Regions from separate parts of the Frankia sp. CoWAU3 genome, predicted to be linked through region 3. Evidence: predicted binding sites of a transcription regulator. Region 3 holds the regulator's gene; each other region holds the start of a gene.
The links. The regulator LexA, encoded in region 3, represses DNA repair genes until DNA is damaged. The targets are predictions, from matches to a motif close to CGAACNNNNGTTCG.
Positions count from the first base shown of each region.

Region 1: dnaB (replicative DNA helicase) is a predicted target of LexA. The motif match lies at 1,523-1,536, and genes of this name have one in related genera.
Region 2: ruvC (crossover junction endodeoxyribonuclease RuvC) is a predicted target of LexA. The motif match lies at 1,505-1,518, and genes of this name have one in related genera.

Region 1 is NZ_CDWWXB010000070.1:12,188-15,457, forward strand. It holds gene dnaB (replicative DNA helicase) at 129-1,487, opposite strand; gene rplI (50S ribosomal protein L9) at 2,106-2,552, opposite strand; gene rpsR (30S ribosomal protein S18) at 2,562-2,798, opposite strand; gene AC08ON_RS08840 (single-stranded DNA-binding protein) at 2,849-3,270, opposite strand, start outside.
Region 2 is NZ_CDWWXB010000006.1:13,994-17,263, reverse strand. It holds gene ruvB (Holliday junction branch migration DNA helicase RuvB) at 1-76, opposite strand, end outside; gene ruvA (Holliday junction branch migration protein RuvA) at 221-964, opposite strand; gene ruvC (crossover junction endodeoxyribonuclease RuvC) at 961-1,479, opposite strand; gene AC08ON_RS01605 (YebC/PmpR family DNA-binding transcriptional regulator) at 1,583-2,338, opposite strand; gene pdxT (pyridoxal 5'-phosphate synthase glutaminase subunit PdxT) at 2,361-2,960, opposite strand; gene pdxS (pyridoxal 5'-phosphate synthase lyase subunit PdxS) at 2,957-3,270, opposite strand, start outside.
Region 3 is NZ_CDWWXB010000007.1:21,268-24,537, forward strand. It holds gene hflX (GTPase HflX) at 105-1,565, shown strand; gene lexA (transcriptional repressor LexA) at 1,631-2,401, opposite strand; gene AC08ON_RS01865 (LysM peptidoglycan-binding domain-containing protein) at 2,706-3,068, shown strand.

The sequences.
Region 1 (3,270 bases), on a different contig from region 3:
TCGGGAGATCTGCGGTCCGCCAACATGAACCATGACCACGCCAAACACACCCGGGCGCCCACCCGGCCCGCCGCCGGGCCGCTGGCGCTCTCCACCCGTGGGCCTCGTCCCGCTCCCGGGCCGAGAATTCAGTTCGCCATGTCGACGAACCGTGAGTAATGACCCTGGAAGGCGACGGTGACGGTGCCAGTTGGCCCGTTGCGGTGCTTGGCGATGATGAGGTCCGCCTCGCCGGCGCGCGCCGACTCCTTCTCGACCGTGTCCTCCCGGTACAGCAGGATCACCGCGTCGGCGTCCTGCTCCAGGCTTCCGGACTCGCGCAGGTCGGAGACCTGGGGACGCTTATCGGCCCGCTGCTCGGAGGCGCGGTTGAGCTGGGAGATGGCGACCACCGGAACGTCGAGCTCCTTGGCGAGCAGCTTCAGCGACCGCGAGATCTCGCTGACCTCCTGCTGACGGTTCTCCACTTTCTTGGGCGACGACATCAGCTGCAGGTAGTCGAGGATCACCAGACGCAGCTCGTTGCGCTGCTTCAACCGCCGGGCCTTCGCCCGGACCTCCATCATCGTCAGGTGCGGGCTGTCGTCGATGAACAGCGGGGCCTCCGCGACCTCGCCTATCCGGCGGGCCAGGCGACCCCAGTCGTCGTCGGTGAGCCGGCCCGTGCGGATGTTCTGCAGGGACACCCGCGCCTCGGCGGACAACAGCCGCATGGTGATCTCCATGCGGCTCATCTCCAGCGAAAAGATGACCGACGCCATCCCGTTCTTGATCGACGCCGCCCGGGCGAAGTCCAGGCCGAGGGTCGACTTGCCCACGGCAGGCCTGGCCGCGACGATCCACAGCTGGCCGCCGTGCAGGCCGTTGGTCAGCTCGTCGAGGTCGACGAAACCGGTGGGCACCCCGGTCAGCGAACCGTCGTGCCCCTGGATGGACTCGATCTCCTCCAACGCCGGGTTGAGCAGCTCCCCCAGCGGCAGGTAGTCCTCGTTCGCCCGGCGCTCGGTCACCTCGTACACGGCCGCCTGGGCGCGGTCGACGACGTCGCTGACGTCCGGAGCCGCGCCGTAGGCGAGCTGCACGATGCGGGTGCCGGCCTCCGCGAGGCGGCGCAGGATCGCCTTCTCCGCGACGATACGGGCGTAGTACCCAGCGTTGGCCGCGGTGGGCACGCTCGAGATGAGGGTGTGCATGTAGGCCGGACCGCCCACCCGTTCGAGCAGATCGCGGCGGCTGAGCTCGGCGGCGACGCTGATGACGTCCGCAGGCTCCCCCCGGCCGTAGAGATCGCCGATGACCTCGTACACGAGGCCGTGCGCGGGACGGTAGAAGTCACCCGTCCGCAGGACCTCGACAACGTCGGCGATGGCGTCTTTCGACAGCAGCATGCCGCCGAGCACACTCTGCTCAGCGGGCAGGTCGTGCGGGGGAGTCCGGTCGAACTCTGCGCTCCCACCGGAACCACGCGAGATCTCGGTGACGCTCACGACGCACCCTCCCGGGACTCTCGTAGACCCGCATTCGAACGAATGTTCGTACAGATCGGAACCGCTGTCAACGAACCGCTCCGCCCCCGACCGGCCGGGGCTCCCAGCAGGGACCGAACGGGCGGCGCCCGGTGAGCCTCTCGCCGGGCGCCGCCCGCGTCGCCGAAGGAGACCTGGCCCGATCAGGCTAGAAGTACCTTCCTCGGCCTGGAGGGTCCGACCTTACGGACCGGCGGGTACACCCACCAAAAAGTTATCCACAGGCCCTTGTGGAAAAGCTGTGGGTAACCGGCCGAAACCTGGGGAGGACATCGGGACGGAAACCGGAGACCTGTGGACACCCGAGACCACAACCTCGACGAAACCTAGCTGGCAGGCGCCTGCATCCCGAGTGCCCTGTGGATGAGAAAAAGTTTCGGATCTGGTCGTCGCCCCTTGCCCCACGCACAACGGGCTCCCCTGGCCGACCACCTGAGACGGTCGGCCAGGGGAGCCCGTACAGCGAGCGCGGCGGTACAGCGGGAGAAACGGCGGATGCCACCCCGTCAGACCCGCCACCCCGTCAGACCCGCCTGACCTCGGGCCCATCCGGCCGCGATCAGGCCCGCCCTGCCCTGGTCAGGCCTGCGTGACCTGGAGCTTCACGGTCGCGGTCACCTCGGGATGCAGATGCACGGCGACGGTGTAGGCGCCCAGGGACTTGATCGGCGTGGTGAGCTCGACGCGGCGCCGGTCGAGCTCGGGGCCACCCGCGGCGGTCACCGCCTCCACCACATCGGCCGCCGTCACGGAACCGAACAGGCGGCCTTCCTTGCCCGCCCGGCTGGTCAGCTCGACCTTGAGGCCACCGAGCTGACCGGCGATCTCCTGAGCGTGCCCGAGATCACGAACCGCGCGGGCCGACCGGGCCCGCTTGATCTGCTCGACCTGACGCTCCGCGCCCTTGGTCGCGAGGATCGCGTACCGGCGGGGCACGAGGTAGTTACGCCCGTACCCGTTCGCGACCTCCACAATGTCACCCGGGCTGCCGAGACCGGGGACCTCCTGGGTCAGGATGAGCTTCATTGCCACCCCTTACCGGGCCGAGGCGGTGTAGGGCAGCAGCGCCATCTCGCGGCTGTTCTTCACCGCCGTCGCCACGTCGCGCTGGTGCTGGCTGCAGTTACCGCTCACCCGACGGGCCCGGATTTTACCCCGGTCGGAGATGTACTTGCGCAGCAGCGAAGTGTCCTTGAAGTCGATGTAGTCGACCTTGTCCTTGCAGAAAACGCAAACCTTCTTCTTGGGCTTGCGCACGGCCGCCTTGGCCATGGGTGTGCTCCTACCTCGTTGTGTCGTTCGCGAGGACGACGACCGGCCGCTCAAAACGGTGGCTCGTCGGAGTAGCCGCCGGCCGGTTGCGACCAGGGGTCATCGATGGGTGCTCCACCACTACCGCCGCCGTAGCCGCCGCCGGCCGGAACGCCCGCGGGAACACCGGCAGGTGCGCCGGGGGGCGCGCCGGCAGGCGCGCCGTAGCCGCCTCCGCCACCGCCACCGTAACCGCCACCGCCCCCGTAACCGCCGCCACCAGCACCGCCACCGCCACGCGCGGCCTTGACGACCTTGGCGGTGGCGTAGCGCAGGCTCGGACCGATCTCGTCGACGTCGAGCTCGATCACGGTGCGCTTCTCACCCTCGCGGGTCTCGAACGACCGCTGCTTGAGGCGGCCGGTGACGATGACCCGAGCGCCCTTCTGCAGCGATTCGGCGACGTGCTCCGCCGCCTGGCGCCAGATGGAGC
Region 2 (3,270 bases), on a different contig from region 3:
TGCGCGGACGCAGCCCGGCCTCGAAGGCGCGCTCCTCGGGACTCGCCGCGGCGGACACCAGGCCGTCGTCACTCATGTCCCACCTCCGCGTACCCCCGCTCCGGCTGACCGCCGCTCCGGCTGACCGCCGCCCCGGCTGACCACCGCCCCGGCTGACCACCGCCCCGGCTGACCACCGCCCGACGCGGTCGCGCGCCGCATGGCGGCGTCATAACGGCCCTCACCTGCGTAGCACGGCAAGACTTGCGCGCAGCAGGGTCGCGGCGTCGGGCGGAGCGCCGCCGGTTCCCGAGTCGGCCCCGGCCCGGGAACCCGGGGCGCCTTCCTTTCCCGGGACGTCTCCCTTGCCCGGGGCGGCCTGCTCGCCACCGGCTGCGGCGCCCTCGCCCGCGGGCGCGGCCAGGACCACGAGCGCCCGGGACACGGCGTCGTCGGCCTCACGACCCGAGTAGCCCAGGCCCACCAGCGCCTCCCGCACGGTCGCCGCGACCCCGACGGTATCGGCCGGCATCGGTTCCGGTCCCGGCGTCGGGCGCGGGCCGGGCAGCGGCGCACCGTCACCCGGCGGACCGAGCCGGTCCCGCAGGTCCAGGACGATGCGCTGCGCGCCCTTGCGCCCGATACCGGGGACCTTCGTCAGCACCGCGAGATCCTCCTCGGCGACGGCGCGGCGCACCGTGTCGGGATCGTGCACCCCGAGCACGGCCTGGGCGAGCTTGGGCCCGACTCCGGCCGCGCTCTGCAGGATCTCGAAGACGTCGCGCGCATCGGCGTCGGCGAAGCCGTAGAGGGTCAGCTCGGTCTCGCGCACGATCAGGGTGGTGGCGAGGGAGGCGGACTCCCCCACCCGTAGCCGCGACAGCGTCGACGGCGAGCAGTGGACGAGCAGGCCCACCCCGCCGACCTCGATGACGGCGGACAGCGGGGTCAGCGCGGTGACCGTGCCGGCCAACGACGCGATCATCGGGTGGGTCCGCCCGGCGCGGCGGAACGGAACCGGGCCAGCGCCGGCCCGCGCCACAGGTGGCAGAGCGCCAACGCGAGGGCGTCCGCCGCGTCGGCCGGGCGTGGCGCCTCGGTCAGCCCGAGCAATCTGGTGATCATAAAACTGACCTGCGCTTTGTCCGCCCGGCCGCTGCCGGTCACCGCGGCCTTCACCTCACTGGGCGTGTAGAGACCCACCGACAGGCCCCGCCGGGCGGCCAGCACGATGGCGACCGCCCCGGCCTGCGCGGTACCCATCACGGTACGCATGTTCGCCTGGCTGAAGACCTTCTCGACCGCGACCGCCTGCGGGCGGGTGCGATCGAGCCAGGCGTCGATGCCATCGGACACGGCGCACAACCGTTCGGCGACCTCGGCGGTGGCGGGGGTGCGCACCACCCCCACCTCGACCAGGCGGGCCCGGATGCCGAGGCCACCGTCGACGACCCCCAGGCCACACCGGGTCAGCCCCGGATCGACCCCCAGCACCCGCATCCACCCTCCCGACCGCACGTTCACAAGAACATTCGTTCGATTCTAGGGGCGGCGACACAACCGGACATCCACGACACGCCCAACGGATCGCCCGAGAGGACGATCAGCTGCCGACGAGCTCCATCACGTCATCGGAGATGTCGGCATTGAACCAGACGTTCTGGACGTCATCGAGATCCTCGACCGCCTCGATGAGCTTGAGGACCTTGGCGGCGGGTTCGGCCTCCAGCGACACGCTCACACTCGGCAGCCAGGAGATGTCCGCGGAGGTGACCGCCAGGCCAGCATCGGTGGCGGCCACCCGCACGGCGTGCAGATCGGTCGCCTCGGAGACCACCTCGAAGGCCTCCCCGACGTCGTTGACCTCCTCCGCGCCGGCGTCGAGCACTGCGAGCAGTACGTCGTCCTCGGTGAGGCCGGCGGTCTTCTCGATAAGCACGACACCCTTGCGGTTGAACAGGTACGACACCGACCCCGGGTCGGCCACCGTGCCGCCGTTACGGGTGATCGCCACCCGGACATCCGACGCCGCCCGGTTACGGTTGTCGGTCAGGCACTCCACGAGGATCGCCACCCCGCCCGGGCCGTACGCCTCATAGGTGATGTCCTCGTAGTTCACCCCACCGGCGAGCTCGCCGGAACCCCGCTTGACGGCCCGTTCGATGTTGTCGTTCGGCACGGACTGCGACTTCGCCTTGGCGATGGCGTCGGCGAGCGTCGGGTTGCCCGCGGGGTCTCCGCCGCCCGTCTTGGCCGCCACCTCGACCGTCTTGATCAGTTTGGCGAACAGCTTGCCCCGGCGGGCATCGATGACCGCCTTCTTGTGCTTGGTGGTCGCCCACTTGGAGTGGCCGCTCATGACCTGCCTCTCTTGCGCCCGATCATCGACCGGACCCGGACGATCGGACGCTGTCGACGAATAGCCGGTGCACCCGGGCATCACCGGTCAGCTCCGGATGGAACGCGGTGGCCAGCAGCGGTCCTTGGCGGACCGTCACCGGCGCCTCGGCGACACGGGCCAGGACCTCGACCGCGTCTCCTGCCTTTTCTACCCATGGTGCCCGGATGAAGACCGCGTGCACAGGTGGCCCCGTCACCCCGACGACCTCGAGGTGTGCCTCGAACGAGTCCACCTGCCGGCCGAAGGCGTTACGCCGGACGACGATGTCCAGCCCGCCGATCAGTGGTTGATCCGGCCGACCGCCCACGACGTCCCGCGCAAGCAGGATCATGCCAGCACATGAACCGAACACGGGCAACCTCGCGGCCACCGCCGCCCGCAACGGCTCCAACAGCTCGAACACGCGCAGCAACCGGCCGATCGTGGTGGATTCACCTCCGGGCAGGACGAGCCCGTCGACCTCGGCGAGCTCCACCGCGTGGCGCACCGCCACCGGCCGCGCGCCGGCCTCGGTGAGCGCCCGGGCGTGCTCGCGCACATCCCCCTGCAACGCGAGGATGCCGATCCGCGGGCCACTCACCAGCCGCGGTCGGCGTAGCGGGCTTCCGGGGGAAGCTCGGTGACGTTGATGCCCACCATCGCCTCGCCGAGGCCCCGGGAGACCTTCACCAGAACGTCGGGGTCCTTGAACATGGTGGTCGCCTCGACGATGGACCGAGCGCGGCGCGCCGGGTCCCCGGACTTGAAGATCCCGGACCCGACGAACACCCCGTCCGCGCCGAGCTGCATCATCAGCGCCGCGTCCGCCGGGGTGGCGATACCGCCGGCGGTGAACAGCACGACGGGCAGCCGACCGAGCCGGGCCACCTCGGCGACCAGCTCGATCGGGG
Region 3 (3,270 bases):
GGCGGATCCTCCTCGGGCCACCGGGTCGTGGGGCCCGGCCGGAGCAGGCGGCACGGAATGATCGCGGAATGGTGCGGTAGCGGGCCGCGTTGAGAACGGATGGTATGACACTTCCTGCTGACGCCTTCGATGCGTCCACTCTCGACAGATCCCTCATCAAGCTGACCGATACCGATTCGTCTTACCTGTCGAACTTTTTCGACGATTCTGGGGACGGTTTCGACCTGGAGGATCGCGCCGCGTTGCGGCGGGTTCCCGGTCTCGCCACCGAGCTCGACGACGTTACCGAGGTCGAGTACCGGCAGCTGCGGCTGGAGCGTGTCGTCCTCATCGGCGTATGGACGTCGGGTTCCCCGCGGTCGGCCGAGAGCTCCATGGCGGAGCTCGCGGCGCTCGCCACGACCGCCGGTTCGGTGGTGCTCGACGCGCTCGTGCAGCGTCGCGACCGGCCGGATGCCGCGACTTACGTCGGTTCGGGCAAGGCCCGCGAGCTCGCCGAGGTCGTCGCGGCGACCGGCGCGGACACGGTGGTCTGCGATGGCGAGCTCACCCCGGGTCAGCTGCGGCAGCTGGAGGAGGTCGTCAAAGTAAAGGTCATCGACCGGACGGCCCTCATCCTGGACATCTTCGCCCAGCACGCGACCTCTCGCGAGGGCAAGGCCCAGGTCGAGCTCGCGCAGTTGCAGTACATGCTGCCCCGGCTGCGTGGGTGGGGTGAGTCGATGTCGCGGGCCGCGGCCAGTGGCGGCGGCCGGGCGCCCATCGGTACCCGCGGTCCCGGTGAGACGAAGATCGAGACCGATCGTCGGCGGCTGCGGGCCAGGATGGCGCGGTTGCGCCGCGAGCTCGCCGCGATGACGACCGTGCGGGAGACCAAGCGTTCCGCCCGGCGGCGGGGCGAGGTCCCCAGCGTGGCGATCGCCGGTTACACCAACGCCGGTAAGTCGTCGCTGCTCAACCGGCTGACCGGCGCGGGTGTCCTGGTCGAGGACGCGCTGTTCGCCACCCTCGATCCGACCGTGCGGCGGGCGACCCTGCCGGACGGCCGGGCCTTCACCCTGACCGACACCGTCGGATTCGTCCGGCATCTGCCGCATCAGATCGTCGAGGCGTTCCGCTCGACGCTGGAAGAGGTCGCCGATGCCGATCTCATCCTGCACGTTGTGGACGGATCATCGCCGGATCCGGCCGCGCAGATCTCCGCCGTGCGCGAGGTTCTCAACGACATCGACGCGGGCGGCGTTCCCGAGCTGATCGTCGTCAACAAGGTGGACGCCGTGGAGCCGACGGTCGTCGCGGGGCTGCGCCAGCTCGCCCCGGACGCCGTGTTCGTCTCGGCACGTACGGGCGAGGGGCTGGCCGCGCTGGTCGACGCGCTCTGTGCCCGGGTGCCGCATCCCGACGTGGAGATGCGCGTGCTCGTGCCCTACACCCGGGGCGACTTGGTCTCCCGGGTGCACGCGAACGGCGAGGTGCTCACGATGGAGCACACCGAGACCGGTACCCGGCTGTCCGCCCGGGTTTCCTCGGGACTCGCAGCGGAGCTGCACGCCTACCGGGCCTGAGCCCAGGAGCGATCAGACGCGAGGCAACCCGGCCGGCCGCCCGACGGGCGGCCGGCCGATCCACATCAAACCCTGCGGAGCACAGCCACGATCCGGCCGAGGATGGTCGCATCCTCACCGGGGATGTCGGCGAAGGCCGAGTTCTCCGGATGTAGCCAGATCTTGCCGTCCCGAAGCCGCAGACGCTTGACCGTCGCCTCCCCGTCGATCATTGCGGCGACGATCTCCCCGTTGTCCGCGACCGGCTGCTGGCGGACGACCACCCAGTCACCGTCGCAGATCGCCGCGTTGATCATCGAGTCGCCGACGACCCGGAGCAGGAACAGAGTGCCCTCGCCGACGATCTCCCTGGGTAGCGGGAAGACGTCCTCGACCGCCTGCTCGGCCAGGATCGGGCCACCGGCGGCGATCCGGCCCAGCACCGGCACGTAGGCCGCCTCCGACTTGCTTCCTTCGGTGGTGCCCGGCGCCGCCTCACCGATGATGGGAATCGTGCCCGCCACCGTCGTCGTGCCCGCGCCCACATCCGCGCGTCGCCGGGGGTGCTCGACGGTCAGAACCTCCATCGCTCTCGGGCGGTTCGGGTCCCGCCGCAGGTAGCCCTTCTCCTCGAGCACCTTGAGCTGGTGAGCCACACTACTGGTGCTGGTGAGGCCGACCGCCTCACCGATCTCCCGCACGCTGGGCGGATACCCGCGCCGCTCCACCGCGGCCCGGATGACCTCCAGCACCTTGCGCTGCCGGGGGGTCAGGCCCGCGTCCGTGGGGCCTTCGGGAAAGGCTCGCACGTTGCCGCGGGTTCCGCCCCGGCGCGTACCCCTGCCTTGGCTAGTCATCGCTTACCGTTCTCCTCGTCGCGTTTTTCTTCCGCCGTGCGGCCACCGGCCGGCCGGCGACCGCACGGCGGACCGTCCCGCTCCGGAAGCGGTCACCCACCGACTCGCCGCCGTCCGTGACCGGGGGAAACCGCCCGGTTCACACCCGATCGACTCGACGGTAACCGGCGGGTCGCAGAATCTCAAACGTCTGTTCGAGCGTGTCCCTGGCGGTTTCCGGTTCCCGATGCGACAATCGACCACGCGTTCGATCGAACGAAGGTTCGATCTTCGGCGTTCGGTGTCGTCGGAACGGGAGGGTGCCGTGGGATCCGCACACAGGGCGCGGGTCGTCGACCTGTCGATGGCCAGAGACCGGGTGGGTCGTCGCCCGCCCGCACCCCCGCCGCTCCGGCTGACCCGGCGGGGTCGGGTGGTGGTGGTATCGATCGTCGTGGCGGTCGTCGTGGCGGTAGCAATCATGATCATGCCTGGGGTGTCGATTGCCGGGCCGGATACCGCGGAGGCGCCGCGGCACCATCTGGTCGTGCCGGGGGAGACGCTGTGGGAGGTGGCAGTGGCGCTCGACGAGAGCGCCGACACCCGGGTCATGGTGGACCGGCTGATGCGGCTGAACCACCTGCGGTCACCACTGATCGCCCCGGGCCAGTCGTTACTCCTTCCCTGACGCCCGGCTTCCCGGCTTTCCGGGTCCACGAGTGTCTCGGCGCAGGGTTCTCGCGCACCGTCGTCTTTCGTCCACGTGCGGTGCCACGTGCGATGCGGACCACACGGACCACACGGGGGTGCTGTCCTCATCTCTGGGGCCGTGCGCTACCTTGGACACAACATCTGGTGCTTACCGGGGTGTAAGTCATCCACAGGTTGTT